DNA from 3 places in the Clostridium sp. Marseille-QA1073 genome. Region 2 is predicted to be linked to each of the others. Evidence: riboswitches for the same ligand, from Rfam matches in the RefSeq annotation. Region 2 holds a riboswitch; each other region holds the start of a gene.
What was found. Region 2 has a riboswitch for magnesium ahead of ACY1IQ_RS09600 (magnesium transporter MgtE N-terminal domain-containing protein). Riboswitches for the same ligand answer to the same signal wherever they lie in the genome.
Positions count from the first base shown of each region.

Region 1 (10,889 bases), on a different contig from region 2:
GGGGAGATCAATACCTCATCCCCGGTGGCTTTTATCCGTTGAGCGATGGCCCTCCCGAGGAACCACCGGATCCACTAAGCCCGACTTTCGACCTGCTCACTTGTCTGTGTCGCAGTCAGGCTCCCTTCTGCCTTTGCACTCTTCGAACGATTTCCGACCGTTCTGAGGGAACCTTTGGGCGCCTCCGTTACTTTTTTGGAGGCGACCGCCCCAGTCAAACTGCCCACCTAACAATGTCCCGTGACCTGATTCAAGGCCTCCGGTTAGAATTCCAGTACTATCAGGGTGGTATCCCAAGGATGACTCCACAAAGGCTGACGCCCTTGCTTCCAAGTCTCCCACCTATCCTGTACAGATAGTACCGGAAACTCAATCTTAAATTACCGATGGCTCTGAGGTCTTTCCGTCCAATCGCGGGTAGCAAGCATCTTCACTTGCACTACAATTTCCTTAGTTACTGTTGGGAGCAATTGCCCAAATCATTACGCCATTCGTGGGGGGGTCGGAACTTACCCGACAAGGAATTTCGCTACCTTAGGACCGTTATAGTTACGGCCGCGTTTACTGGGGGCTTAAGTTCGTGCCTTCGTTTGCACTAAGCAATCCCCTTAACCTTCCAGCACCGGGCAGGCGTCGGCCCCTATACATCAGCTTTTCTGCTTAGCAGGAACCTAACGTGTTTTTGCTAAACAGTTGCTTGGGCCTATTCTCTGCGGCCTACTTGCGTAGGCACCCCTTCTCCCGAAGTTACGGGGTCAATTTGCCGAGTTCCTTAACAGCAATTCTTCCGATGGTCTTAGGATTCTCTCCTCACCTACCTGTGTCGGTTTGCGGTACGGGCATAAGCTTCCTCCATAGAGGCTTTTCTTGGCAACTGTCGGTCAGATGCACTACTTACCTAAGGGCTTCCCCATCACGCCTCAGCTAATGTAGGTGGATTTGCCTATCCTACATACCTAAACGCTTAGACTATCAATAGCTAGCACATCTTATCCTCCTGCGTCACCCCATTTGTAATAACGTCTGCTAGTGGTACAGGAATATCAACCTGTTGTCCATCACCTACGCCTTTCGGCCTCGGCTTAGGTCCCGACTAACCCTGAGCGGACGAGCCTTCCTCAGGAAACCTTAGGTTTTCGACCGACAGGATTCTCACCTGTCTCTCGCTACTTATGCCAACATTCTCACTTCTGCATCGTCCACCGCTCCTTCCGGTACGACTTCAGCCAATGCAGAAAGCTCCTCTACCGCGTACACGTAGTGTACACCCATAGCTTCGGTGGTAGTTTAGCCCCGGACATCTTCGGCACCGAGATCTCTTGACTAGTGAGCTATTACGCACTCTTTGAATGAGTGGCTGCTTCGCTAACATCCTAGTTGTCTTAGAAATCCCACATCCTTTACCACTTAACTTACACTTTGGGACCTTAGCTGATGGTCTGGGCTGTTTCCCTTTTGACTACGGATCTTATCATTCGCAGTCTGACTGCCGAAATAAAAGTATATGGCATTCGGAGTTTGATAAGGTTCGGTAAGCGATATGCCCCCTAGCCTATTCAGTGCTCTACCTCCATTACTCAATTAATCGACGCTAGCCCTAAAGCTATTTCGAGGAGAACCAGCTATCTCCGAGTTCGATTGGAATTTCTCCCGTTATCCACAGCTCATCCCATGGTTTTTCAACACCAACGTGGTTCGGTCCTCCACGAGATTTTACTCGCTTCAACCTGGCCATGGATAGGTCACCCGATTTCAGGTCTACGACATGCAACTTTGCGCCTATTCAGACTCGGTTTCCCTTCGGCTCCGTACCTTAAGTACTTAACCTCGCTACATATCGTAACTCGTTGGCTCGTTCTACAAAAAGCACATCGTCACACATATAAAGTGCTTCGATCGGTTGTAGGCACAGGGTTTCAGGTTCTATTTCACTCCCCTCCCGGGGTTCTTTTCACCTTTCCCTCACGGTACTTCTCCACTATCGGTCACTAGGTAGTATTTAGCCTTGGGAGGTGGTCCTCCCTGCTTCCCACAAGGTTTCACGTGTCTCGTGGTACTCTGGATCAGAACTTAAGGTCTTCTCGTTTCACTTACAGGTCTATTACCTTCTACGGAGTAGCTTTCCAGCTATCTTCAGTTACAATAGCCACCTCTTTTATGTTCTGTCCTCAACCCCCAAGCCAAAGGCTTAGGTTTGGGCTCTTTCCCTTTCGCTCGCCGCTACTTAGGAAATCGATTTTTCTTTCTCTTCCTCCGGGTACTTAGATGTTTCAGTTCCCCGGGTTTACCTCTATATACCTATGTATTCAGCATATAGTACATGGCGTAGCCATGTAGGTTTCCCCATTCGGAAATCTTTGGATCACAGACTATTTGCGTCTACCCAAAGCTTATCGCAGCTTATCACGTCCTTCTTCGGCTCCTAGTGCCAAGGCATTCACCCTGCGCCCTTTGTAGCTTGACCTATCTAAAAATCAATTATACAAATTCGCATAAATAGAATTCAAAAACTTTGTTTTTAAACTTATTTCTGTTTGTCTTGACGAAATTGTTTATTTATCTTTTAAATTTAAAGGATATTTAAACAAATATTTTCACTGTGCAATTTTCAAAGAACAATTGAGCTTTTCCTCTGTCCCGTAGGACCTTGGTCGCTCAAAATTAAACAGAGATAGTACCAGTTTTCGTAGAAGAGTTACCAACTACGTCGACTCCCTAGAAAGGAGGTGATCCAGCCGCAGGTTCTCCTACGGCTACCTTGTTACGACTTCACCCCAATCACTAATCCCACCTTCGGCCGCTGGCTCCTTGCGGTTACCTCACGGACTTCGGGTGTTACCAGCTCTCATGGTGTGACGGGCGGTGTGTACAAGGCCCGGGAACGTATTCACCGCGACATGCTGATTCGCGATTACTAGCAACTCCCGCTTCATGTAGGCGAGTTTCAGCCTACAATCCGAACTGGGATTGGTTTTTAAGTTTAGCTCCACCTCACGGTCTTGCATCTTGTTGTACCAACCATTGTAGCACGTGTGTAGCCCTAGACATAAGGGGCATGATGATTTGACGTCATCCCCACCTTCCTCCCGGTTAACCCGGGCAGTCTCACTAGAGTGCTCAACTTAATGGTAGCAACTAATGATAAGGGTTGCGCTCGTTGCGGGACTTAACCCAACATCTCACGACACGAGCTGACGACAACCATGCACCACCTGTCTCCCTGCCCCGAAGGGCTTCCCTCATTACAGGTAATTCAGGGGATGTCAAGTCTAGGTAAGGTTCTTCGCGTTGCTTCGAATTAAACCACAGCGTAACCACTAGCGGCGAGCCCCGTCAATTCCTTCAGGTTTTCCTAATCTTGCGATCGTACTCCCCAGGCGGAATACTTATTGTGTTAACTGCGGCACAGAAGGGGTCGATACCTCCTACACCTAGTATTCATCGTTTACGGCGTGGACTACCAGGGTATCTAATCCTGTTTGCTCCCCACGCTTTCATGCCTCAGCGTCAGTTACAGTCCAGAAAGCCGCCTTCGCCACTGGTGTTCTTCCTAATCTCTACGCATTTCACCGCTACACTAGGAATTCCGCTTTCCTCTCCTGCACTCTAGACACCCAGTTTCAAATGCAGCACCCAAGTTGAGCCCGGGTATTTCACATCTGACTTAAATGTCCTCTTCACCGCATCCTTTTTACGCCCGGTAAGTCCACGGGACGCTTGCTTTGCCGCACAAAAGCGTACGCGGCTGCTGGCACGTAGTTAGCCGTGGCTTCCTCATATGGTACCGTCATTATCTTCCCATATGACAGAACTTTACAACCCTAAGGCCTTCTTCATTCACGCGGCGTTGCTGCGTCAGGGTTTCCCCCATTGCGCAATATTCCCCACTGCTGCCTCCCGTAGGAGTCTGGACCGTGTCTCAGTTCCAATGTGGCCGATCACCCTCTCAGGTCGGCTACGCATCGTCGCCTTGGTGAGCTGTTACCTCACCAACTAGCTAATGCGCCGCGGGTCCATCTCATAGCGGATTGCTCCTTTGGTACAAAAGTCATGCGACCTTCATACTTTATGCGGTATTAATCTCCCTTTCGGGAGGCTATTCCCCTCTATGAGGCAGGTTACCCACGTGTTACTCACCCGTCCGCCGCTAATCCACTCCCGAAGGAGCTTCATCGCTCGACTTGCATGTGTTAGGCACGCCGCCAGCGTTCGTCCTGAGCCAGGATCAAACTCTCAATTTAAAAGTTTGTATCTTGATTGCTCAAGTAAAGTTTGCTGACTATTAATAGTCATTTTAAGTTTCTTTCGAAACTCAATGAATTAACTGGTTTTACCTATTTCTCTGTTTAATTTTCAAAGACCAAATTATTTAGTAATTTTTACCGTCGTTTTTCGACTGCTTAATCAGTTTATCACTTATTTTTTTGCTTGTCAACAACTTTTTTAATTTAATTTAAAAAGTTAATTGAACAGCTTGTCACTATCGAGTCTGTGTCGCAGCGACAAGGAATATATTATCATAAAGTATATTACACATTTATGCTTTATATCTTATAATTCACTATTAAATTTAACATTCTCTATTTTTCTTTATATTTCTAGTTTTTTTTTATAATGATACACCTGGGATAGTTTTATTTTACTTGTTCTTCATTTATCATTTTATCCTATAAATCCATAATAAAACACATATAATTAAAAATTAAATCTTAAAGTAAAACTTTAAACTTAATTTTATAATTGGTTTATCTTTGATACAAATTTGATATAAAATGATAATTATAATTTCTTGAGATTATAATAATATTTTGCTACTGATTAAAAAAATAAATATAATGAGAAGTAAAATTTAATAAAATATATGATTGCTGTACTAAATATGGTTAAAGAAGTACTATAAAGTTTATAACAAACTTACATGCATAGAAAAAAGGATTGGTTTATCTCACCAATCCTTTTTTTATATTCCTAAAAACATCGCTGCCATTGCAAAATATATTATTAACGCTAAAGCATCAACAATAGTAGTTATTAATGGACTAGCCATTATAGCTGGGTCTAGTTTTAACTTTTTAGCAACTATAGGAAGAACACATCCTACTACTTTCGCTATTATTACTGTAAAAAATAAAGTTGTACATACTGTTATTGCTACATATAATTCTACTTTTTCTAAAAAATATACTCTTAAAAAGTTTACTCCTGATAGTACAATACCAACAACAATACTAACTCTTAGTTCTTTCCATAGCACTTTAAATACATCACTTAATTCAATTTCCCCTAAAGCTAATCCCCTTATAACAAGAGTTGAAGCTTGTGATCCTGCATTTCCACCTGTATCCATTAGCATTGGTATAAATGCTGCTAATATAACCACTGATTGTAATACTTCATCATATCTTTTAATTATATTCCCTGTAAATGTAGCTGATATCATAAGAACTAACAGCCATACTATTCTATTCTTAGCTAAATTAAATACACTAGTTTTTAAATATTCTTCTTCTGAAGGCCCCATCGCAGCCATCTTTTGAAAATCCTCTGTATTTTCTTGTTCTATAATATCTACTATATCATCTATAGTTATAATACCAACTAATCTATTTTCATTATCTACTACTGGCATTGCTAAAAAGTCATATTTTTTAAATAAATCTGCTACTTCTTCTTGGTCATCTAATGTATGAGTGCAAATAACATTATCATCCATTATATTTTTAATGATTTCATTATCATCATTTAATATTAAATCTCTAATAGATAATACACCTTCTAGTTTTCTCTTTTCATTAGTTACATAGCAGGTGTCTATTGTTTCCTTGTTTAGCCCTGTTCTTTTAATATGATCAACAGCTTCCTTTACTGTCATTTCTTTTCTAAGTCTTACATATTCTATAGTCATTATGCTACCTGCAGAATTATCTGGGTAATTTAAAAAGGTATTAATTAATCTTCTTTTACCTTCTTTAGTGTTTTTAAGAACCTTTTTAACAACATTTGCAGGTAATTCTTCTAATATATCTACAGTATCGTCTAAAAATAATTTATCAACTATATGACTAAGCTCATCATCTGTTATAGCTTCTATAATATATTGTACATCTTCTGTAGACATATAAGAAAATACTTCAGTAGCTATATCTTTTGGTAAAATCCTAAATATAATTAGCATTTTATCTCTATCTACTTCTTCTAAAAATTGAGCAATATCTACTGATTTTTCCTCAATTAATAAGTTTCTTGCATCAACAAATTTACTTGCTTTAATTAAATCTAATACTTTTTTGAATTCCATATGCAATACCTCCTATTAGGCACTGCTATTCATCTTTTTTGTGACTACATGAATAGCAGTGAATATTAATTTTTTCAAAATACTATAACTCCCGCCATCTTCCATGATAGCCACCTCCAAAATCAAAATTAAAAATCTCTTTACTCCACGAGTAAAGAGATTAGAACACTCAAATTAAAAGCTCCAATAAAGTGCATTAATGCAAAGCACACTCAACTCGTTGAGTTTTAGCTCTGTAAGACGTAGAGAAATTCTCAGCCACATTAGATAAAACCTTAATTCGATAGTATCTGCTAACCCATTGGTGTCTCTGGACATTTCTGGGCAGTGGCATATTTTCATACAGTAACCTCACCTAACAAGATTTATTAAGTTTCTAGTGAATTATATTATCACCATATCTATAATACTACTATACTCTACAAAAGTAAACCCAATACTTACTATTTTTTATTTCTATAAAAAACAACATGATCTTGCCATTTACCATTTATATATAAATATTCTTTGCTAATACCTAGTTTTTGAAATCCACAACTTTTCAATACTCTTTGTGACTTTTCATTAGATACCATTGTACTCGCTTCTATTCTATGAAGCTCTAATTCTTCATAAGCATAATCTATTGCAAGCTTTACCGCTTCTTTCATATATCCTTTTCCTTGCTCATTTTCATCTATAGAGTATCCAATAAATGCATTTCTAAACACACCCATAATAATATTATTTATCTTAATTCTACCTATAAATTTTCCTTCTTTATAAATTCCGAAATGGACAGCTTGCCCCTTTATAAATTGTTTATAACTTTCAATTAAACTTGTAGCTTGCTCTTCTAAAGTATAAAAATTTTCATCTCTTAAAGGCTCAAAAGGAGTAAGATATTCTCTGTTTCTAATATAATAATTTAATATTTCCTCTGAATCTTCTGGTGTTAATATCTTTAAGTATATGCTTTTCCCATGTAAAATTAACTCTTTTTCCATATAGTTTCTTTCATAACTATTTTTATTTATACCAAGTAAAAGTTCATGCTCTAACTTTGATTTATGTATTATATTATCTGATATAATTCCCTCAAGCTCAAATCCTAAATTAGTAAAGGCATTTAAGTTAATATCTTCTCCACAAAGTACATTAACCTTATTTACTTTGTTATTTTTAAATAATATATTTAAAATAAGAGTAATAGTATCCTTTAAATAGTCATAGCTTTCCTCTTTACTTTTATAAAACTTCAGCCTAAACAAACAACTTTTATTGTCACTATCTATTTCTATTATATATATTCTTCCTATAGTTATACCTAAACCATCTCTTATTATGTAGTCTCTTCTACTTCCATTTGCTAAATTTAAACTAACCCATTTTCCTTTATTCATTATAAAATCCCTACCTTAAGCTAAAGTTTTTTTAGTATCTTTATAAATTAATGACACAAAGATTATAGATATTAGTAAACTCATAGGTATTGCATAAAAAGCTAAATTTGAACTGATTAAATCATTAAGTTTAGCTATAATATTATTTAGTACCATATTTATAATGCTTGCTGCTGTAATTATAACCCCTGTAACATATATTGCATCGTCCTTAAAAGTCTTACTTATAGTAATAACTACAGTAGGATAAGCTATAGAAAAAATAACCCTGATATACAAACTAACCTATGGTTTTGCTACCTATTATTATCCCTGATACATATAAAATAAGTCCTATAAATAAAGACATGATTACTGAATTTAAGTATCCCCTTTTTTTCTACTACAAAGCCACCTAATAATCTTCTTACAGTAAGTGTAGCAAAAAATATTGATAGATATGTAGAACTTTGTTTATAGCTAAAGCTATAGCTTTCTTATATAAAATTTACTAACGAATTTGATGTACCACTCTCCGGAAAACAATAAAAACCTAACGTAAGTATATAAAAATAAACCATCTTATTTTTAAAAATTCGTAATAGGTTTACTTTATTATTCCCTTTCTTTATATGTGCCTGTGGTCTTTTAACGAATATAAATACTATAAAAGCAATTGCAAAAAGTATAGCTATAACTAAATAAATACTTCTGCAATTTACTCCATTTTCTAATAAATTATCTGTTGTATATTGTCCTACTGCTGAACCTAATTCATAACAAAAATGAGTGGCATTCATTATTATTGCCTGAAAGCTCATAGCAACAATAGGCGAAAGAGTATTAATGCTGATACTAAGTAGACCTATTCCAACATTTAATAAAAACATACATATTAGAAGCATAATATAACTTGATATCTGTGAAAATAAAAATAAAGTAATAGTACATATCCCTAGCTCTAATAAGAATACTTTTTTCTGACTTATTTTTTCACAAAGTAATCCTCCTATATATGTAAAAGAAATATATTCTATATATCCAATTGTAATCATATAACCTACGCTGGAATTATTTATTGAAAAATCTTCTTTATAATGCAGGAATTAAAACACCCTTTATATTATCTGATATAGCTATTAAAATCATGGTTATAAACATAAAAATTACTATCATCAGGTTATTTCTTTTTTTCAAATAAATCTTCCCCCTCAAGTAATAATTATATAGTATAATTATTACTTATTGAATACTTCAACAGATTTGTAACATTATATTTTAAAAATTTAGTATTGGATAAAATATAACTAAGATACTTTATTCTTTTAGAAAATAAAGTATTTTGATATACTTATAATAAAAATAAGCGAGAGGTTTGATAACATGAATAAGGCTAATATTAATAAATTAAAACTCTTTTTAATGGGGTTAGAAAATAGATTTGAGGAAAATAAGGCGATTTTCAAACATATAACAGTTAATTATGCTGCTGGGTTAAAAAACTTTAAAGGTATAGCAAATTTTGAGGATGATAAATTAAATTATAACTTTAATGGAACAACAAAAGTTTTAACTATATCTGAACTATTTAATGAAGTAATAAAAGAAGCTGAAAATTATGACTCTATATCTTTGACCTATAGTGAGCGAGGAGAAATTATTTTGATAACCGCTGATAACAAAAATGTAACTATGAAAACTGTAGATGTAGAAGATGAAGAAACCCTTTCTCCCCCTAATATCTCCAACAAAAAAGGCTCAAATTTCCATGGAAATACTTCTACAATATTAAATAGAGATTATTATATAAAAGTAGGAAAAGCTGATTCACTTCTTAAAGAAATTGGAATAATGAGTAAAGAAGGCAAAATAAAGAATGATAAAATAAGAAAATATAATCAAATCGATCACTATGTAGAGCTTTTAGAAGGCATATTAGATGACTTGCCTAAAAATACTCCCATAAACATATTAGATTGTGGTTGTGGTAAATCTTATTTATCTTTTGTACTTAACTACTATCTAACAGAAGTAAAAAAAAGAAAATGTCATTTTATAGGTTTGGACTATTCTGAAGGAGTTATTGAAAGTTCTAAAAAAATGGCACAAAACTTAGGATATAGAAATATGGAGTTTCATGCTATAGATATAAAAAACTATACACCAGATAAAAAAATTCATGTAGTTATATCTCTTCATGCTTGTGATACTGCAACAGATATGGCCTTAGCATTAGGAATAAAGGTAGATTCAGACATAATAATAGCAGTTCCTTGCTGCCATAGAGAAATGTTAGACCAATATAGTTTTGAACCTTTCAAATCTATATTAAAACATGGAGTATTTAAAGCACGAATGGCAGATATATTAACTGATGGAATGAGAAGTTTAATGCTTGAAGCAAAAGGTTATGATGTTTCCGTAGTAGAATATATATCTCCATTAGAAACTCCTAAAAATTTAATGATAAGAGCTATAAAGAAAAGAGAAGAAAATCCTAAGGCAATGGACGAATATATGATGCTATTATCAAATCTTAATGTATACCCTGCATTATATAACTTTTTAAATGAATGGTAGAAAAAAGCATGATTCTTATCATGCTTTTTTATTCCTTATCATTAATTTAAAAACAGTATAATTATCTTCTAAATATATCTGAGCACTTCCCCCTGTGCCCTCTACAATTCTTTTTACATTGTAAAGGCCATATCCTCGACCTTTTCCGCCTTTAGTAGAAAAACCTCTTTCAAATATTTTCTCTACATTTTCAGGTTGTACTGTTATTCCACTATTTCTAACTTCAATTACACTACTATCCTCTTCTTCATATATCTCTACTTCTATTAATTGATCCTCTTGGCTCTCAACTGCTTCAAAAGCGTTATCAATTAAATTACTCAGTATCTCTGACATCTGAAACTCTTCTAATGGCATATTATCTAGTGAACTTGTTATACAATAGGAAAATCCAATGTTTTTCTTTTTTGCCTCTTGAAATTTACTATATATAATTGCTCTAATTATTGTATTATCTATGTATATTATTTTTTCTATATCCATCATAGAATTACTCAGTTTTCCTATATAAGCTTTTATCTTATCTTTAACTTCTTTCTCATCACTAACTTGTGCTAATCCATTAATAATATTTAGATGATTCCTAAAGTCATGCTGCCGTTGCCTTATCTCTTCGGTTAGACTTTTTAATATATTATTATATTGTTCTT
Region 1 is NZ_JBSVQM010000035.1:4,331-15,219, forward strand. It holds rRNA gene ACY1IQ_RS19660 (23S ribosomal RNA) at 1-2,464, opposite strand, end outside; rRNA gene ACY1IQ_RS19665 (16S ribosomal RNA) at 2,720-4,241, opposite strand; gene mgtE (magnesium transporter) at 4,961-6,298, opposite strand; M-box (ykoK) riboswitch at 6,503-6,668, opposite strand; gene ACY1IQ_RS19675 (GNAT family N-acetyltransferase) at 6,742-7,680, opposite strand; gene ACY1IQ_RS19680 (hypothetical protein) at 7,696-7,959, opposite strand; gene ACY1IQ_RS19685 (MFS transporter) at 8,157-8,714, opposite strand; gene ACY1IQ_RS19690 (class I SAM-dependent methyltransferase) at 9,043-10,239, shown strand; gene ACY1IQ_RS19695 (sensor histidine kinase) at 10,258-10,889, opposite strand, start outside.
Region 1: linked by a shared signal. The riboswitch ahead of mgtE (magnesium transporter) and the one ahead of ACY1IQ_RS09600 (magnesium transporter MgtE N-terminal domain-containing protein) in region 2 are both predicted to bind magnesium.

Region 2 (10,889 bases):
TAAAGAAATAAATTTAAAGCAATTAGATGTAAATACTCTAGTATGTATAAAAAAAATTGAAAATCAGGTATTTTATGTGGAAAAATTGTAAAATTATTAATATAAAGGAGCAATAATCATGAATTCACCTTTTTTTATTCCTCTTATAATTTTAGGAGTATTATTATTACTAATCTTATTATTATTTTCACTATGGAAGAGAGTGCCTCAAGATAAGGCATTGGTAGTAACTGGTCTTAAGAAGAGAGTAATTAGCGGAGCAGGAGGATTTGTTTTTCCTCTACTAGAAAGAACTGATATTATATCTTTAGAGAATATGAAAATTGATGTACGAACTGACGGAGCTTTAACAGAGCAGGGTGTTGGAATAATAGCAGATGGAGTAGCTATTGTTAAAGTTAAATCTACAACAGAATCTATTTTATCTGCAATAGAACAATTTAATACTGGCAATGAAGCTAATACTATAATAAATATTAAGGATACTGCGAAGGATGTACTGGAAGGTAAGTTAAGAGAAATTATTTCAAAACTGACAGTTGAAGAAATATATAAAGATAGAGAAAAATTTGTTTCTCGAGTTCAAGAAGTTGCAGCGGTAGATTTGGCAGAGTTAGGATTAGAAATTAAAGCTTTTACTATTAAGGACTTATCTGATAATGATAACTATTTAGTTAATTTAGGTCGTCCAAGAGTTGCTCAAGTTAAAAGAGATGCTGATATAGCTCAGGCAGAGGCACAAAAAGAAACTCATATAAAAACTTCTCAAGCTTATAGAGAAGGAGAGGCGGCTAAAATACTTGCAGAAACTCAAATTGCTGAATCTAACAAAGAAAAAGAATTGAAAGTTCAAGCTTATAGAAAAGAACAAGAAAGTGCAAAGGCTGCATCAGACCTTGCATATCAAATTGAAAGTAACAAAGTTCAAAAAGAAGTTACAGAAACACAAATGCAAGTTGAAATATTAAGAAAACAAAAAGAAAGAGAACTTGCTGATGAAAATATGAAGATAGAGCTTGTTAAGAAGGAAAGAGAAATAGAAATTGCAACTCAAGAATCTTTAAGAAAGGAAAGAGAGCTTGAAGCAACGATTAAAAAACAAGCAGATGCTAATAAATACAAACAAGAAAAAGAGGCAGAGGCAGTTAAATTTAAAGAAATTGCTGATGCTGAGGCTAGAGCAAGAGCCATAGAACTTGAAGGTAAAGCTAAAGCAGAAGCATTAAAACTTCAAGGTATGGCAGAAGTAGATATTATACGAGAAAAAGGACGTGCAGAGGCGGAGGCAATGATGAAAAAAGCAGAAGCTTTTAAAATGTATAATGATGCTGCAGTTACTCAAATGATAATAGATAAGTTACCAGATATAGCAAAAGCAGTTGCAGATCCATTATCAAAAACTGAGAAAATTGTTATTATAGATAGTGGAGAGGGAAATGGAAAAGGGGCTTCAAAGGTTACTAAGTATGTAACTGACATAATGAGTTCCCTTCCGGAAACTGTTAATGCATTAACTGGAGTGAATATAAATGATTTATTTAAAAGTAAAGCTGAGGAAATGCAAAATAAAGATGAAAAAGTAGACCATAAAGAAATAGAAAAATAAAATAAAGTGGTGAGTTAGTCACCACTTTATTTTATAGACAAACTACTTTAAAAATTAATGTATAGCTGAATATAGCTACAACCTTAAGTATTTCAATTTACAATGCAAAATTCATAATTATGGATATTTCTCAATATTAACTTACACCCCTGCGGTCTATAACATAATTACAAATTTAAATAAAATTAAAGTAGTTATAAGATTTAAATCTGTAACTATTTCTGTTTAGAGCTCTGGGGTGCAGTAGGATATAGCACTACATCTGCATTATTAAACGATATTATAATTAATTTGTTTATCTCCAAAGTTCTAGTGTAAATTAATTGATTTGAGTTCCAACCTATACTGTACCTCAGAGGAACCCTAAATGGCTTCACTACTGTTCCCCTGAGGTGGAGTAACCAGCAATTACATTGCTAGTAAAAAATTCATTAAAAAAATTATTTTGCCTAAAAATAATTTCAACCTTAATTGTGCATTGTGAATTTTGAATTGTGCATTGATTAATCAACAATCTTATTAATATTTCATCAAAATCTTATTAAATTAGCTACTGATAGGGTTACATTTAAAGTTATTTATTGTATAATATAGTAGAAGATATTTTATATGATTTAATTAAGTTAAACAATTTAAATAATTAACGTTAGGTGAGGCTCCTATATAGATATACGCTACTGCCCCGAAACATCGAGAGATGCCAATGGGTTAACAGGTACTACCGAACCAAGGTTTTACTTAATGTAGCTGGCATAATGTCCAAAGCTATATAGTGCTAAAGCTCAAACATAGTTTTATAGCTAGAGATCTCACTTTATTTAAGTGAGCTTTTTATTGTGTATAAATATATTTTCTATAAGAAAAATTTTAATTTAAATTTATTTTAGGTGGTGAGTTTGAATGGAAAGTGGCCCTCGAACTAGAGAGTCAAAATTAAAATTAAATAGGTTTCAGAGAAATATCTATGATTTAATAACTTTCTGTTCAAAAAGATAATAGATATTTCTCTGGTAAGAGGAGGAATATCTATGAAAAAGCTAAATGAATTCTTTTTAAGTAATATTTTAAATGCCTATATTTATGATGAATTAGATGATAATATAGGTAGATTAATAGATATATATGTAACTACAGAATCAGGATATCCAAGAGCTATAGGCTACAAGATTAAAAAAGGCAAAGAATTGTTAAACTTTGAATTTAGAAATATAGATATTTATAAAGAAAAATCAGCTTATGTGGTAAAGGTTATAGGAGCAAAAGATATTATCCCTAGAAGGTACTCCTATCTCCTATCTAAAAATCTTTTAGATAAACAAATTGTTGATATTAATGGCAAAAAAGTTATTAAAGTTAATGATTTAAAGATGATAAAGACAGCAGGAGAAATAAGAGTTTTAGAAGTGGAATCTGGATTACTATCTTTATCTAGAAGATTTGGAATGGAAAGCCTAGTCAAAGGATTTTGTAGATTTATAAATAAGGAAGTAAAAGATGATTCTATAACTTGGGAAAGTGTTCAATCTATAGAAATGATTGATGATAGATTAAGACTTAGTGAACCATATAAGAAACTTACAGAACTTCATCCTGTAGAACTTGCAGAAATTATTGAGGGATTATCTTCAGAGGATAGAAGAAAAATATTTGAAAGCTTAAGAAATGATTTTGCAGCAGATACGCTAGAAGAATTAGAAACGGAAATCCAAATAGATATTTTAAAAAATCTTAGTAGTGGAAAGGCAAAAGAAATATTAGATGTTATGCCTAATGATGAAATTGCTGATATTTTAGAAGATATGGATGATGAAACTAAAGAAAATTTATTAATAAATATTGATAATGAAGATGAGCTAGAGATAAGGGATCTTATGGAATATGAAGATGAAATGGTAGGTAGCATAATGAACACTGACTTCATTTCTATAAATATTGATATAACTGCTAGTGAAACCATTGATATTTTAAGAGCGCTAAAGCCAGATGATGAGGTTGCACATTACATTTATATAGTAGATCAGAATGAAAGACTTCAAGGTTTTATATCTTTAAGAGATTTAATTTTAGCAGATCCTAATTCAAAATTAAAATCTATAATGAATACAAAAGTTCTACTAGTAAAAGACAGTGATGATATAGAAAAAGCTGTTCAACTTTCAGTAAAATATGAACTTTATTCATTACCGGTAATAGATGAAGAAGAGAAATTATGTGGGGTGGCAGTGATGAGTAACATTATTGAAGAATTACTAACACCTAGCTGGAAGAGAAAACTTAAAAAATCAAGTTAATATATAGCTTTATAATATAAATCTATATGTTATAAAAAGCAAATTATTTATGAAAAATCGTGACTAGGAGTCACGATTTTTTACTTCAGAGAAGAACATAAAAAATTAGAATTATAATAATAACCATGGAGAACAGATATAAAAATAATTTAAGACTATTATGCCGTAATTTATTACATAATAGTTTTAAAAAGATAATTTACTGTTCTCTGAAATATATTTTTAGTAGCAATAATAAATGGCTTTTACAATAAATGTATATTGTGTTTTTTACATTCATCTATCATATCTAAAGGCCAAATTGAGGATTGTACTTCACCAATATGTATCTTGTTTAAAAAATACATACACATTCTAGATTGACCTATACCTCCACCAATGGTATAAGGAAGTTCATCCTTAAGTATTGAACTATGGAATTGAAAGTCTCTTTTAAAATCTGAGTTTGTAACTCTAAGTTGATGGTCTAAAGCAGCACTGTCTACTCTTATACCCATAGAAGAAAGTTCTAAACCTTCTTCAAGCATTGGATTCCAAAAGATAATGTCTCCATTTAATTCCCAGTCATCATAGTCTGCTGCACGATTATCATGTTTTTTTCCTGAAGCTAACTCTTTTCCGATTCCAATGATAAAAATTGCACCATATTCTTTAGAGGCAAGATTTTCTCTTTCCTTAGATGATAAATTAGGGTATTCATCTTCTAATTCTTGAGAAGTAATAAAGGTTATTTTAGATGGAAGCTTTTTACCTAAATGAGGATATTTTTCAAAAAGGTAGTTTTCTGTATCTTGAAATACAGAATAAATACTTGTTACAGTATTTTTAAGATAGTCTAAATTCCTTGAAGATTTATCTATAATTTTTTCCCAATCCCATTGATCTACATAGATAGAATGAATATTGTCTAGATGCTCGTCTCTTCTAATGGCGTTCATATTAGTATAAAGACCTTCTTCAACTTGAAAATCATATTCGTGAAGAGCAAGTCGTTTCCACTTTGCAAGCGACTGGACAATTTCTAATTCTTCACCAGTATGAAGTATGTCAAAAGACACAGGTCTTTCAACTCCATTTAATGTATCATTAAGTCCTGATGATTTTCTCACAAATAGTGGTGCTGAAACTCTAGAAAGATTAAGAGTTTTAGCTAAATTTTTTTCATAGAATACTTTTATTTCCTTGATTGCCTTTTGAGTTTCCTTAATAGTCATTGATGGAATGTAAGGAGTTTTGCTTAAGCTAATCATAGAAACACCTCCTTTAATTGTATTATCATAATTTAAAATGCTACAGATGTAAAGCTTATTAACAAAAAATATATAATATTCATTGTTTGTTTTAAATTTATCAAAGTAAATATATATTACTTACAAATTTAATCTATGCATTTATTAGAATTATGTTATCCAATTATTTGAATTTTTACCTTATATAATTGAAAATCGACAATGGCGAATTACTAATACTTCTTTTTTATAAGAGAAGTTTTCATTTGATTTTTTTTCACGTAGTACAGTCGCTTTTATTAGAAAATCTATCAAAGAAATTAGTTTGATTAAAACTATATTTGGCCATAAAAATACACCTCCAAAAGTTAAATTTTTAGATCTAACTTTTGAGGTGTACTTCAATTACCACTACTTTTTCTATTTAACTTTTTCTTGAACATATTTAATTATTAAATCTACTGTAGCTAAAATAGAATCCATATGGGTTCTTTCATATCCATGGGAAGCAAATATTCCAGCTCCAATTAATGCAGTTTTAATATCATATCCTGCTCTTAATGCTGCAGAAGCATCAGAACCATAGTTAGGGTATACATCAATTCTATAGTCTATATTATGAGCTTTGCAAAGCTCTGTTAATCTTACTCTTAATTCTACGTCATAAGGACCAGATGAATCTTTAGCAGCTATACAGCAGGCATATTCTGTAGAATTTTGTTCAAGTCCAGGACAACCCATATCAACAGCAATAAATTCTTTTGTATTTTCAGGTATTGCAGAAGAAGCTCCATGGCCTATTTCTTCATAATTACTTATAAATATGTTTATTGTATGAGGAAGCTCTATTTTATTTTCTACAATATATTTTAATGTGTATAATAATATTCCTACACTAGCTTTATCATCTAAGTGTCTTGATTTTATAAATCCACTTTCAGTAAATCTAGTTCTTGTATCAAAGCATATAAAATCTCCAATTTCAATTCCTAAATTTTTAACATCTTCTTTAGAGCATACCTTCTCATCTAAAATTACTTCCATATTTTCAGCTGTTCTTTTTAAGTCTTTAGCTTCTGAACCACTAATGTGAACAGATGGTTTTATAGTTTGAATTGTACCTTCAAAAGTTTTACCATAAACAGTTTCAATAGTGCAATTTTCACCTTCAATTGATGACATCATATATCCACCTAGTGGAGTTAAAGATAATTTTCCATTGCTTTTTATGCCGCTAACCATAGCTCCTAAAGTATCTACATGAGCAGATAAGGTTTTTTGATATTCATTGTTTTTACCCTTTATTGTAGCAATAATTGCACCCTTATTTGTAGTTTTATATTCTATATTTAGTTTGTCTAGTTCACTTTTTATATAACTCATTATTTTTGCAGAATATCCAGATGGACTTGGTATTAATAATATATTTTTTAGATAATTTTTAATGTCTTCTATATTGTACATAATAACACCCCTTAATTGTAATATATGTATTTAATGCCATTTATTAATAGTATCATTGTTTTTAATATTATCATAAGGAAGTAAAAAAATCTATGTTTTGTTATAGATAGAAAACTATTTTTCTATTTTCTTTATGCTTAATCTATAAATACATTCATATAATTAATTGTGGAGGTGTATTATGTGAAAAATAAAATACTATCAACAACATTAATTATAATTCTTTTTATATTTTGCGGAATTTTATCTTTTAGTTTTTTCACGATAAGAAAATATGATAAATTAATATATCCTAATGTACATGTTGAAAATATTCCTGTATATGATCTAAAGATAGAAGAAAGTAAGGTAGTTTTACATAAAGATTTAGAAGAAAAAATATATAATAAAACATTAGAAATATTAGTAGAAGATGAAATATATAGGACAGATTATATGGAGTTAGGGGTTAAATTCAATGTTGACAAGGCACTAAGTGAAGCTTTTGCCTATGGTAGAGATTTTAATATATTTAAGAAGATGTTCATTATTACTAAACCAAACTATATAAATATTAAAGTTGAATTGACTTTTAATGAACAAGCTATAGATGGTATTATAGCTAAAATTGAGAGTCAAATAAATGTAAAAGCTGTTGATAGTAAAATTAAACTGATTAATAATGGAGAATTTCAAATATCAGATGAAATAAAAGGTAAAAAATTAGATAGAGATTTATTAAAAAAAGATATAATTAAAAATATAAATACTAATCTAGATATAGAGAATATAATTATTCATGCTACCATTAATGAAGTTAAGCCAAGGCGTACTAGAGAAGAACTTTCAAAAATTAATACAAGCATAACAAGTTGTAGTACCAATTTTAATAGTTCTTCCAGTGAGAGATCAAACAATATAAGGTTAGCTACTAATGCAATTGATGGTACAGTAATAATGCCAGGCGAAATTTTCAGTTTTAATAATATTGTAGGTGAAAGAACCTATAGTAAGGGATATGAGAAAGCTTCTGTGATTATGGGTGATGAGTTTATAGATGGCTTAGGTGGAGGGATTTGTCAAGTTTCTACTACCCTTTATAATGCAGTTATAAGGTCTGATTTAGAAGTAGTAGAAAGAAGACCTCATAGTCTTTATATTACCTATGTACCTTTAGGACAAGATGCTACTGTGAATTATGGTACTACAGATTTAAAATTTAAAAATAATCTACCTTATCCTATATATATTCATGGGTACACTAAAAACAATACCTTGTCTTTTGATATATACTCTAATAACAAGATGAAAAAGAAAAGCTATAAGATTGAAAGTGAAATTTCGGAGGTTTTAAAACCTATGGATAAAATAAAATATGATAACAACCTTCAAAAAGGAAAAAGATATGTAGAAAAGGTAGGGAAAAATGGATATATAGTTAATGTTTATAAATATATTTATGAGGATGGAAAATTAATAGAAAAAAAGCTTGTTTCAAAGGATAAATATAGAGCAACAAATAATATAGTTAGAGTAGGAATGTAATAAATCTCTAAGGAGTTTCTTAGAGATTTTTAATTTTGTTGTATTATAACTATATTATAATTACATAGCGCAGAAGCCAAGAAAGAAGGGGGGCCTATATGATGAAAATAGTCATATTAATTGTGATAGCGTTAATTACTTTAATAGCAACAGTATTATATTTAAAGTTATCTATTAAAAGGAATAGAAATGAAGGTTTAATATTTAAAAGTGATATCATATATATTGGAGGATATGATGGAATAGATCAAGATAAAGATTGTAATTTTATAGTTTACTACAATAAACTATGTTTTAGTATAGATGAAAATATTGAAAAAGTTTATGACCTTATAGACATTAAGGAATGTAAAATAATAAAAAAAAGTGAATTAATAGAAGCTTTAGATAAAAAGCAAATAACTTTATTAAGTAAAATTGATTATGACAAATTAATAGAAAATAAATATATATTATTTAATATAGAAGAAAAAGAAGAAAAAAATACAATAATATTTACTGCTAGCTATCCTGAATTTATTGTTAGCACGATACATGGCATTATGGAAGAAGAAATTTAATATACAAATGGCAAATACTATATTTATATAGCAACATTATATAATAAGCTTAAATATACTCTAAAGAATAAAATATTTTGTAAATTTCTACAATTTTTTAGAAAAAATGCACATTTATATGTAAATTTAAGAACATTTTCTTTTTTTAAAAATATATTGATATTAGAATATGAAAAGAAAACTTATGTTTATAAAAGTTGGTGTTATAAATGTGGTGTTGTAATGAATTACTTTTATTGATTTTATTATTAATATTACTAGATGATGAAGATTGCTGTAGGCCAAAGTATAAGATTAAAGTAGATAATGGTGAATGTAAATCTTGTAATAAATGTAATAATGCTGAAAATGATTGTGGAAATATAATCATATATTCACATAAGGTTAATATCTTTAATAAAGTGTAAATATCTTTAAATACTTAATCTTCAATGGAGTAGGTAACCAATGTGAGTATTGATATGACTACATGTTAATTTAAGAATTAAAAAATAAATATTATCAATATATTACTAAGATTTACACACTGTATTGAAGTTGAATTTAAAAAATGTGTATAAGAGGTGCATAATATGAGTGATATAAACAAAGAAATACTAGGTGAAGAAGAATTATTAGAAGAGGAATTACTTGGAGAAAATATAGATAAAAGATTGGAATCAAATAATGAATCCTCACATAAGCACGAATGTAGTTCAAATTGTGGAGTAACAAAGATTTATAGTAAAACTGTTAATATTTGGATAAATGGTTGTGGAAAATAAAATAAAAAATTAACTAAAAATGCTCTAAATTTTTTAAAAAATTTAGAGCATTTTTAGTTAAAAAACATTAAAAGATCTCTCCAAATAAATTAGTAGGTATTTTAGTATATTTTTCTACATATGAAAAGTAACAAAGGATTGTAATACTTCATAATACATAATATATAAATAAACAATTATTATGTATTATGTTTATTTTATAAGGAGTGAAAAGCTTGGCAAAATATAATGATAATAGTATTTTGTTAAAAAGTATTAATATATATAAAATAGAAAAAATTGAAGTTTCAAAAGATTTAATGGAGCTTTATAGTATAAATATTAATGAGAGCAATAGAAAAGATTGTTATTATACTTTTCAAAGTGATTCGTTAGGAGAAGTTTTAAAATAAAATTAAGTAATTTTTAAGAAAAGTGAAAATTCACTTTTCTTTTTTTAGCAATTTGAAAGGATCAAGTAAGAAAATATTTATATGGGAACAAAAAAGAATAATTATATTAAAATATTTAAATTAAATTTAAGCTATTAATAAATAGTGTATATTATCCAAAAATAACTTAAATAACCATATGGTAAGTTTAATTTTTATAGTATAATTATGTAATAGCTTAAGTGCTCTGATCACAAAAATGAATAAGAATATGATATGATTTACATAAATCAGAATTTTTCGCTTATTGGGGGTATTATTATGAACAGAGAAATTCAACTAATTGAGAGTATAGTAAATAATATTGAAAAAGTAATTATAGGAAAGAAAAATGAAATTTATAATATAATGAAAGGTATTTTGGCTGATGGTCATATACTAATTGAAGATGTACCAGGAGTAGGGAAAACAACATTAGTAAAAGCGCTAACTAAAACTTTAAATTTAACTTATAGTAGGATTCAATTCACACCAGATTTATTACCGTCAGATATTATAGGAGTGTCTATATATAATCCTAAAAATCATGAATTTGAATTTAAAAAAGGACCTGTATTCGCTAACATTATATTAGGAGATGAAATAAATAGAACTTCACCTAAAACTCAATCAGCTTTATTAGAGGTTATGGAAGAAAAGCAGGTTTCAGAAGGAATAACAACTTATATTTTAGAAAAACCATTTATTGTTATGGCAACTCAAAATCCTATAGAATATGAAGGTACTTTCCCATTACCAGAAGCACAGCTTGATAGATTTATGATTAAAGTTAAAATGGGGTACCCCAATGAACTAGATGAAGCATCTATATTAGATATATATAGAAAAGAAAATCCACTGGAAACTCTAGAATCTATTATAACTCGAGAAGAAATTTTAATGCTTCAAGATAAGGTTAGGGAAGTTTATATAAACGAGGAATTAAATGAGTATATAGTAAGCATTGTAAATGCTACTAGACATAACAAAAGCTTGATTTTAGGGGCAAGTATAAGAGCATCATTAAGTCTGCAAAGAATT
Region 2 is NZ_JBSVQM010000008.1:145,773-156,661, forward strand. It holds gene ACY1IQ_RS09590 (NfeD family protein) at 1-91, shown strand, start outside; gene ACY1IQ_RS09595 (flotillin family protein) at 119-1,606, shown strand; M-box (ykoK) riboswitch at 2,242-2,408, shown strand; gene ACY1IQ_RS09600 (magnesium transporter MgtE N-terminal domain-containing protein) at 2,635-3,897, shown strand; gene asnA (aspartate--ammonia ligase) at 4,143-5,147, opposite strand; gene ACY1IQ_RS09610 (M42 family metallopeptidase) at 5,547-6,590, opposite strand; gene ACY1IQ_RS09615 (VanW family protein) at 6,774-8,114, shown strand; gene ACY1IQ_RS09620 (hypothetical protein) at 8,213-8,674, shown strand; gene ACY1IQ_RS09625 (hypothetical protein) at 8,884-9,081, shown strand; gene ACY1IQ_RS09630 (hypothetical protein) at 9,247-9,438, shown strand; gene ACY1IQ_RS09635 (hypothetical protein) at 9,654-9,830, shown strand; gene ACY1IQ_RS09640 (AAA family ATPase) at 10,131-10,889, shown strand, end outside.

Region 3 (10,889 bases), on a different contig from region 2:
GACCCTCATTCCTTCATTATTTAATTTAGTCACCATATTAAGAACTTTATTCTTTATTTTTTCTGTAAGTTCCACTACTTCTCCGTTATATTCTGCAAAAGTACATATTGAAAGCATTTCTTCAATAGCACCCTTTGTTACAAGTTGCCTTTTTCCATCCTCACTTTTTAATACTACTGACATTCTTCTTCTTGAAAAGTCAAATGGAATCTCATCAACTTTCATGTAATTTTTCTCAAGTTCATTAAACCCTTGGTCTTTTCCATGTTCTAATATTGCAACATCCATTAAATTACGAAGTCCAGTCTGATAAAAACTATTTAAATAGGCATGTCTCAATACTCTTATATCTTCTTCTCCATTAATATTTAAATGTCTTTCTACAACTATCTTGTCAAGAGTAAGAGTGCCTGTTTTATCAGTACATAATACATCCATAGCTCCAAAGTTTTGTATAGCATCTAGTTTTTTTACTACAGTTTTATGCTTAGCCATTGAAACAGCACCCTTAGCAAGATTGGAAGTTACAATCATAGGAAGCATTTCAGGTGTAAGTCCTACTGCAACAGATATTGCAAAAAGAAGTGCTTCTAACCATCTACCTGTAGTTATTCCGTTTATAAAAAATACTATAGGTACCATTATAAGCATAAATTTTATAAGTAATACGCTTACACTATTTACACCTTTTTCAAAACTTGTTTTAACTCTTGGTCCTGAAAGTGAAGATGCCATAGAACCAAAGTACGTATCATCTCCTGTTGCAATTACTACAGCAGTCGTACTTCCACTAATAATATTTGTCCCTAATAAGCAAATATTATCAAGTTCAGTTACTCCCAAATTCTTATCTTTTTCTTTTAAATTTGGATATTTTTCAACAGGTTCTGATTCCCCAGTAAGTGATGACTGGCTAACAAACAAGTCTTTACTTGATATTATTCTTATATCAGCAGGTATCATATCACCTGCAGCGAGATACACTATATCTCCTGGAACAATTTCCACCATATCTATTTCTTTTTTTCCCATATCTTGTCTATGAACTAATGTAGTAGTTTTTACTAATGCCTTTAATTTTTCTGCTGCTTTACTAGATTTAAATTCTTCAGAAAATTTTAATAACCCACTAATGATTACCATTATACTAATGATTATTACTGTTACATAGCTTTTATCTCCTGGTGCAGCAAGAATAACATCAGTTATTAAGGATACAACCGCAAGTACTAATAATACTATGATAAAAGGATTTATAAAAGCTTTAATTAACTCTATAAACCATGGTGTTGGTCTTTCATGTGCTATTTGATTTAGTCCATATTTTTCAACTTTATCTTCTATATCTTTATTAGATAGTCCATTAATATCTGTATTAAGTTCTTTATAAATTTCTTCTAAATTCATTTTACTAAAACTAATAAGTCTGTTTACAGAATTTTCTACTCTCTTTTCTATACTCACATTTCTTTTTTTAATCATAATTCACACCTCCAAATTCTAAAAAAGACAATAAGAAACCAAAGGTTAATAAAAATATTTTTTAAACCTTTTTAAAATAGTATTTAATTTGAGGCTAATAAATATACGAATTATATTCAATAAAGAAATAGTGAAGATAATAAATTTGATTAACAAAAATGTATATATTTTAAGAAGCTATCTATATGATAGGTTTTATCAAACTCCTGTGAGAAGAAGTAGAGCTTGACATTAAATGTCCATTATTCTTTAAATATATCTCCTTACCTCCACTGTCCGTACTACTACTGCCAGCCTCCATTCTTTTCACCTCCTGAAAATTCAAAATAAATTAAAAAAACCTCGTCAAAACTTAAACATGACGAAGGCATTATAAACAACACTTTCTCGTCCAAGTTTTGGCTCTGCAAGGCAATGAAATTGCATTAGATTAAGCCTTCTTTGTTCGGCAAAACCTGCTAACCAGTTAAGAATGTTTCCACTCTTTCACGGCAGCAACCCGTATCCTTGTAGTAACCTCACCTACCGAGGTATATTTAATTTTCACTATTATTGTATTCTTATCAATTATATATGTCAACGTTTTTTTTATTAAATTACGTTAAGATTATGTTAAGTCACTAACTCATCTAATAAGTTATCTATAACAATTAACCATTAACTTCATTTTTAGTTATTATTAATAATTGAAATTTAAGTATTTCAATAAAATATAAGTTTAGATATATCTTATAAAAAACTCAAACATTCGCATAAAATGTTTGAGTCTTTTATAAAATATATTTATTTTAGCTCGTGAACGAATATTCCACTTCTTAGTTTTGGTTCAAACCAAGTTGATTTTGGCGGCATAACTTCTCCTGCATCAGCTATGTTCATAAGTTCAACTATACTTGTAGGATACATTGAGAATGCTACTTTCATACCATTATCAACTCTTTTTTCAAGCTCCTTAAGTCCTCTTATTCCACCAATAAAGTCTATTCTATCACTAGTTCTTGGATCTTCTATACCAAGCAACGGTCTTAATAGATTATTTTGTAATATTGAAACATCTAAACTTGCTACTGGATCTTTTGCATCAAAAGTCTCCTTCTTAGCAGTTAACTTATACCACTTTTTATCTAAGTACATCCCAAAAGTACCTTTTTCTTCTGGTTTACATTGATTACAGCAGTTATAAGCTTCTATATCAAACTTTTCAGATACTTTACTTAGGAACTCCTCTGTAGAAAAACCATTTAAATCTTTTACAACTCTATTATAATCCATAACATATAAATCTTCTGCTGGGAAAATTACAGATAAAAAGAAATTGAATTCTTCTTCTCCAGTATATTGCGGATTTTGCTCTCTTCTTAACTGTCCAACTTTAACAGCTGACGCTGCTCTATGGTGACCGTCAGCAATATATAAATATTTAACTTCTTTAAATAAATTTTCTAATTTATCTACAGTATTTTTATCATTTATAACCCATACAATATGAGTTATTCCATCTTCTGAAACGAAATTATATTCTGGCTCTTTTTTAGTCCACTCTATAACAACTTTATCAATTTCAGATACATTCTTATAAGTTAAAAATATAGGGCCTGTATTTGCATTACAATAATCAACATGATTGATTCTATCTTGCTCTTTCTCTGCTCTTGTATGTTCATGTTTTTTAATTATATCTTTCATATAATCATCTATAGAAGTGCATCCTACTATACCTGTTTGAACTCTTCCATCCATTATTTGTTTATATATATACATACAAGATTCACTATCTCTTATATATACTTTCTCATCTATCATGTTATAAAGATTTTCTCTAGCTTTTTCATAAACAATCTTATCATATTGATTTATACTTGGATCTAGATCTATTTGGGCCTTATCAACATGTAAGAAAGAGTACGGGTTTCCTTTTACCATCTCTCTTGCTTCTTCAGTGTTCATAACATCATAAGGTAGTGCAGCAACTTTATCTACCAACTCTTTTTGTGGTCTTATCCCTTTAAACGGTCTTACTACAGCCATTTTTCTCCCTCCTCTGTATTTTAGAATATTATTTAAAGAATTCAGTAATAATACTTACTATTTCTTCTCCAATTCTTGTTTGAGCTTCAACAGTTGAAGCACCTATATGTGGTGTAACAGATACCTTAGGGTGATTTACAAGCTCAGTATTTTTAGTTGGTTCTTCAGCAAATACATCTATTCCCGCTGCTTTTATTTTTCCACTATTTAAAGCTTCTATTAACGCTGCTTCATCAACAACTCCACCTCTAGCACAGTTAATTAAATATGCTCCATCTTTCATCATATCAAATTGAGCCTTACTTATAGTAGCACCTTTATCTTTTGCAAATGGAATGTGTAAAGATAAATAATCTACTTGTGGTAATAATTCTTCTAAAGTAGCATATTCAAATTCATTACATCCTTCGACTTTACCACTTCTATTTGTGTATATGACTCTCATTCCTAATGCTTTTGCTCTCTTAGCTAATTCTTTAGCAATTCTTCCAAAACCTATCAAACCAAGAGTTTTTCCGCTTATCTCAGTTCCTTCATATTTTTTCTTATCCCATTTCCCTTCTCTCATAGAAACATTAGATATATTTACAAATCTTGTAATAGCAACCATATGGGCAAGTGCTAATTCTGCCACTGATGCACTACTTGCATTTGGAGTATTGGCAACTTTTATTCCCTTTCCTTCAGCATAAGCTACATCTATATTATCAACACCAACTCCACCACGAATTATAAGTTTCAATCTTCCAGCTTCAGCAGCCTTATTTATGATAGGTTGTCTAACTTTTGTCGCACTTCTTACTACTACAACATCAAATTCTTTAAGAGCATTTCCTAAATCTTCTGGTTCGTAGAACTGTTCTACTACTTCAAATCCTTTAGATCTTAAGCTTTCAACACCACTGGCTTCCATTCCGTCTGTAACCAATATTCTTATCATAATTATACCCCCATCTTATCTATTTTTTAATAATTATTTTCAATAATAAAAACAAAAGTATTTAATAATTTATTAGTAGCAACTATTCCTTTAAGGCATCTAAATAACTAGACAAAAATAAAAAGAATACTTTCTCTTATAAAAGCAATCATATTTTATTAATAATCTTAACATAAGTAAAATATGTAGCCCTAGTAGAGCACGAGGTAAACTATCATATTGACTATTTATTTGTTTGTTAATGCCTAATGTAAATTAAGAATGAAAAATTATTTTATTCTTCATTCTTAATTTTCTATTTAAGGCTATTCAAGTCCTAATATTTCATCAATTACTTTTAATAACTCTACTAATTCTTCTGGTTTTGTCTCTGCCATATGAGCTATTCTAAAAGTCTTGTCCTTAAGTTTTCCATAACCATTAGAAATTTGATATCCTCTTTCTCCTAATGCTTTATTTAAAGCAGCTATATCAATATTTCTTGTATTTTTAATATTAGTTAATGTATTTGACATATATGGTTCTTGTGGTAATATTTCAAAATGTTTTGCAGCCCACGTTCTAACTATCTTAGCACCTTCTATGTGTCTATTATATCTATTTTCTAAGCCTTCTTTATTTATAATTTTATCTAATTGATATTCTAATGCAAACATATGTGATAATGATGGAGTTGAAGGATATTGATAATCTTTCTTTTGTATATATTCATACAATCCTAATAAATCTAAATAAATTCCTCTATTTGGAACTTGTTTAGCCCTTTCAATAGCCTTCTTAGAGAATGTACACATTGACATTCCTGGAGGAAGTCCTATAGCTTTTTGAGTTGAAGTTATACAAATATCAACGCCCCATTCGTCAACCTTTAATTCAGTTCCTGCTGCAGAACTTACTGTATCTAAACAAAATACTACATCTGGATATTTTTTAACGACTTTAGCTATTTCATCAAGCGGATTCATAATACCTGTAGAAGTTTCATTATGAGTTACTGTTATTAAATCATATTTTCCAGTAGCTAATACTTCATCTACTTGCTCTGGAGTTGTCGCAGTACCCCATTCAACTTCAAATTTATCAGCTGGAACACCATTAGCAACAGCCATATCATACCATCTGTTACCAAAAGCTCCTACTGAAAATATAGCAGCTCTTTTTGCAGTACATGAACGTACGGCACCTTCCATTAGTCCGCTACCTGAAGTTGTTGAAAGTAATATTTCTTCCTTAGTATTAAATATCACTCTCATATAGTCACTTATAGCTCTTTGAACTCTTGAAGCCTCTTTGCTTCTATGTCCTATCATAGGACTGGCCATTTTTTCCAGTACATCTGGTGCTACATCTACTGGACCAGGTATAAATAATCTTTTATGCATAACAAACCCTCCATATTCGTATTGGTATAAACCCCTTATTTATAATTTTAAGTTACCTTAAAAACAATATTATTTTACCATTTATCAGAATATTCATCAAGTTATGAATATAACAACTTAACATAATTTATTTTATATTACGAATATTTTTAATTTTTTAATATTTGTAATTCTATATTTAATTTTTTAATAAAACATCAATTAATTAATACGTATATTGTCGTAAATACCATCAAATAAATTTTTAATACAATGACCTCTGACATAATTCTTACAATTACTACAACTTTGACTTGATTCTACAAAACTCATCATAGAAAATGTACTTCTTCCTTGATAACCATGACAATTTTGTGCAACTCTCATCTTTATTTCACTTGATATCATAATTGATACCTCCAATCTTAATTATACTATTAAAAATTATCTTTATAACCTTATTTTCTATTTTAAATGTATTTTTATTCATCTATAAAATATATAAATAATTACAGTATATAATAATTTTTTTTAATTTAAGTCTCTAAAATAAAACACTTAAAGAAGATTAGAGAGATATTTTGTGTAAGATAAGAACATCGAATCTACTGATATTAACACTATAAATAGATTTAACCGACAGAGCATGATACAAAACATGCTAATTAATTATTTTTTAAAGACGCTTTATTATGATTAATGCTTTTTTTTCTTTAAAATATAAAACTCTTTGGTAGTGCTTTATTTATCACTACCAAAGAGTTTTATATTTCTATAATTGATTCAGTTTCTCTACAGTATTTAGTTATTATACATTGTGCTAAATTTCTTGGGCAATTTTTACACATGCAATTATTTGCCTTTCCATCACAATTATTAGAAATATATTCTGGGCATTTTTTACAATTAAAAACTACAATATCTGCTTTCATTAAATATTTCCTCACAAACTACTCTTCTTGTTCTGATTCATATCTATTTCTATGAGCAATCATTATTTCATTTAATATATCTCCTGTATTAGGCGGAGTATATGTTATAGCATTGGCACCAGCTTCAATAGTTTCTCTAATACTATTTTCATTTGGCCCTCCTGTGGCCATTATAGGAAATTCTGGATACTTTTCTCTTATTTGTCTAACTATACATGGTGTTCTTTTAGCACCTGATACGTTTAATATTGTAACACCAGCTTTTATTCGTGACTCTATATCTTCAAATTCTGAGACAATTGTCACTATTATAGGAATATCTATTGTTTCTCTCATTTTTTTAATAACTTCATTAGGAGTAGAAGAGTTAACTACAACTCCCATGGCACCTTTAAATTCAGCATCTAATGCTAAGTTTATCACTCTTTTTCCCGTTGTAATAGCACCTCCAACTCCACAAAAAACTGGAACATCTGATGCTAGAAGAAGTGCCTCTGTTATTCTCGGCTGAGGAGTAAAAGGATATACTGCAATTACTGCATCTGCATTTGTATTCTTAATAACAGCTACATCTGTGGAAAATACAAAACTTTTTAATCTTTTACCAAAAATAATAATACCACTTGCATCTCTAATAACCTTAGGAAGTTCAATCATATGACTTCTTAATAATCCTTTAAATTCTGGCACATGTTTTCTCATTTTTTTCTCCTTTCCGTATAATTTTTAAACTGATTAGTATAATTAATATTATATTATTATAACACTTTAAACAATTATTTTTTACTAAAATTTATATTAGTTGTATATTCATCTGTGATATACTATACTCACAAAAATTTAAGTACCCATGAGGAGGAGTATATGTATAAACGAATTGAAAAAAGTACATATTTTCCCTATTATTTTATTTTAGGATATTGTCTATTAATAGCAATAATTGCATTCTTTCTTCAAAACCCTAAAGATATAATAATAGGATTAAAAAAAATTATTCTTGAATCAGACGTTTTAATAACTGATTATATTGAATTATCTGGCATTGGAGCCTCATTTATAAATTCAGCCTTAGTAATAACAAGTTTGATTATTTTATTACTTATTTTAAAGGTTGAACCTAATGGCGCTATATTAGCTGGTTTATTTACCACTGCTGGTTTTTCATTATTTGGAAAAAACATTTTAAATATTTGGCCTATAGTCATAGGTATATTTCTATACTCTAAATCACAGAAGTTACCATTTACCAACTTTATAGTAATAATGCTCTTTGGAACTACCTTATCTCCAACAGTTGGCGAATTATTTTTTTCAGATTTCTTACCTTTTTATTTATCAATTATAGTTAGTTTATCTATAAGTATTTTTTTAGGATTTATATTAGCTCCTATGGCTTCTTATACCTTAAGGCTTCACCAAGGCTATAGTCTAGCAAACATAGGCTTGGCTGGTGGTCTCATTGGTACAGGCTTAACCTCAATCTTTAGAGCTTTTGGAGTGGAGTTTGAAAAAAAACTTTTATGGTCAACTGGTAATAATACACTTCTATTCTTAATATTATTATTCCTCTTTGCTGCAATGATATTAATAGGATATTTTTCTGATAAAAAGTGTTTAAAAAATTTATTTGTGTTATATAATTATTCTGGAAGATTAGTAAGTGATTATTACTCTATATTTGGAAAAAGTCTTACATTTATTAATATGGGTATGCTTGGTATTTTTGCAACAGCTTTTGTAATGGCTATTGGAGGAGACTTAAATGGTGCAACTGTTTCAGGTATATTTACAGTAGCAGGATTTGGAGCTTTTGGAAAGCACTTAAAAAATATATTTCCAGTTATAATAGGTGCAACTATTTCTGCACTATTAAATGTATGGGATATAACTTCACCAGGTATGATTTTAGGTATACTCTTTAGCACTACTTTATGTCCTATTGGAGGACATTTTGGATGGTATTATGGAGTTTTATCTGGTTTTTTACATATATGTATGGTAATGAATATAGGATATCTTCATGGTGGAATGAATTTATATCATAATGGTTTTGCTGCTGGCTTTGTAGCTATGATATTAGTCCCACTAATAACTGCATTTAGAAAGGAGCAAGAAAACTAATGAAACATATTAACCAAAAAAATATGAAAATAGTAGACGAAATTATGATGTTTTGTCTTAATCATGGTTGTCATAATATAGATTTAAATTTAAAAAGAGAAGAGAAAAAAACTACTATTTTTATAAAAGCGCATATAAATGATTTATCTGAAAATATCTTTAATGAAATTAAATTATCCTTATCTACCCCAAGAAGACCTGAAATGGAAGAATATTATTGGAATTTAAATGGCGATGATGATACTGATTGTGAGCTTGCATTAGTAGGAATGATGACAGATGATGTTAATATAGAATATAATAATAATGAACTTAAAATTGAATTAGTGAGATTAACTTAAGTAATTAATAACTTAAAAAGCTTCTTAAACTATGCTAAGAAGCTTTATTTTATAATCTCATATATAATAGTTATTTTATAAAATTTAAAACTACTTCTTCAAATAACTTAAAAATTCTTATATCAAAAATAAATTTTAAAAATCTCTTGCTCTAATTTTTTATATAAAACTTTCGATACTAACTAAAACTTAAATCGTTAACTTTTAATTAGATTCCCAATTATATATGCATGCTTTACTTTCTATTTTAAGTTCATCTAATATATGTTTAACTACATTTTTTCCTATCTTATCTTCTACCATTTCACAAAGAGCTATATCTAAATCATGCCAACCTACCCATTCTACTTCTGAAGATTTATTTATTTCTCCCTCTTCATATTTTGCTACAAAAGTAAGCATTAATAAGTCCTTATCTTCTATGCATTGACTCCCTAAATATTTAATATTTCCTATGGTAATTCCTGTCTCTTCTTTAACCTCTCTATAAACAGTCTCCTCTACTGTTTCTCCATTCGTAACATATCCTGATACCAAGACCTTAGAATTTTTAAATATATAACTTTGCTTTAAAAGAAGTATTTCTGTCTCTTTTACTACCGCTACTACTACACAAGGCTTAGGTGTATTAAAGAAAAATATATCATCATTTTCACAGTATGGCACTGTTCCTTCATCCCAACTACTTCTTTCAATAAGCTTATTTCCACAAATAGGACAATAATTATAAATCATAGAATCTCCTCTTTCTTACCCTTATTTCTTAAATTTAAACTTATTACTCTTAGTTTATCATTTTTAAGCTTTTAAATTATAGTATAACCTTAACCTCTTTACTTAAAGTTATAAAGTCATCCCCGACTTCACATTCATAAGCAAAAATATCTACTCCTTTTGATTTTGCATATCTTAATGCTTCCCCAAACTCTTTATCCATTTTATCATGAGGAGAAAAACTTTCAATATTATTCATTTGAATTAAAAATAGAACTCCTGCTCCTCTTCCTGTATGTTTTACATCTACTAATTCTAACAAATGCTTTCTCCCTCTCTCTGTAGGCGCATCAGGAAACATAGTTTTTTTATCTTCTTCAAGAGTTACTCCCTTTACTTCTAAATAATATTCTTCTCCATTATCATTACTTAACTTAAAATCAAACCTACTATTTCCAAAGGTTTTTTCTCTATTTATGATATTATACTTTTTTAAAGAAGGTATATTTCCTAACTTTAAAGCTTCTTCTACTACTTTATTTGGAATATGTGAGTCTATATTTATAAGCTTATCTCCTTTATATCCTGCAATAAGGTCATACCTTGTTTTTCTAGTAGGTGCATTTTCCTCTCTTAACACTACAGTACATCCTGGAATCAATATCTCCTTACACCTTCCTGTATTCGGTACATGTACTAACTCTTCTTTACCATCTATGATAACATATCCTTGAAATCTATTGGGTCTTCTTATAAACTCAACTTTTAGTATATTATTATTAATTTTCATATTGCCATCTCCATAAATTTTTATTTTCTTTAGATTCTATCTATATTAATATTGTAATATTAATGTAAAATTATAATGTAAAATTTGTAACATATAAATTTCATTTGTAACAAATATGTAATAAATATATAATTTATTTGTAACTTATATATTAACTATTTGTATATAATAAGATTATAA
Region 3 is NZ_JBSVQM010000035.1:19,088-29,976, forward strand. It holds gene mgtA (magnesium-translocating P-type ATPase) at 1-1,482, opposite strand, end outside; M-box (ykoK) riboswitch at 1,859-2,019, opposite strand; gene ACY1IQ_RS19715 (DUF1015 domain-containing protein) at 2,266-3,510, opposite strand; gene ACY1IQ_RS19720 (D-2-hydroxyacid dehydrogenase) at 3,539-4,450, opposite strand; gene ACY1IQ_RS19725 (pyridoxal-phosphate-dependent aminotransferase family protein) at 4,756-5,832, opposite strand; gene ACY1IQ_RS19730 (hypothetical protein) at 6,034-6,219, opposite strand; gene ACY1IQ_RS19735 (hypothetical protein) at 6,576-6,743, opposite strand; gene ACY1IQ_RS19740 (beta/alpha barrel domain-containing protein) at 6,762-7,445, opposite strand; gene ACY1IQ_RS19745 (DUF1576 domain-containing protein) at 7,608-8,864, shown strand; gene ACY1IQ_RS19750 (hypothetical protein) at 8,864-9,205, shown strand; gene ACY1IQ_RS19755 (NAD(+) diphosphatase) at 9,410-9,940, opposite strand; gene sfsA (DNA/RNA nuclease SfsA) at 10,017-10,709, opposite strand.
Region 3: linked by a shared signal. The riboswitch ahead of mgtA (magnesium-translocating P-type ATPase) and the one ahead of ACY1IQ_RS09600 (magnesium transporter MgtE N-terminal domain-containing protein) in region 2 are both predicted to bind magnesium.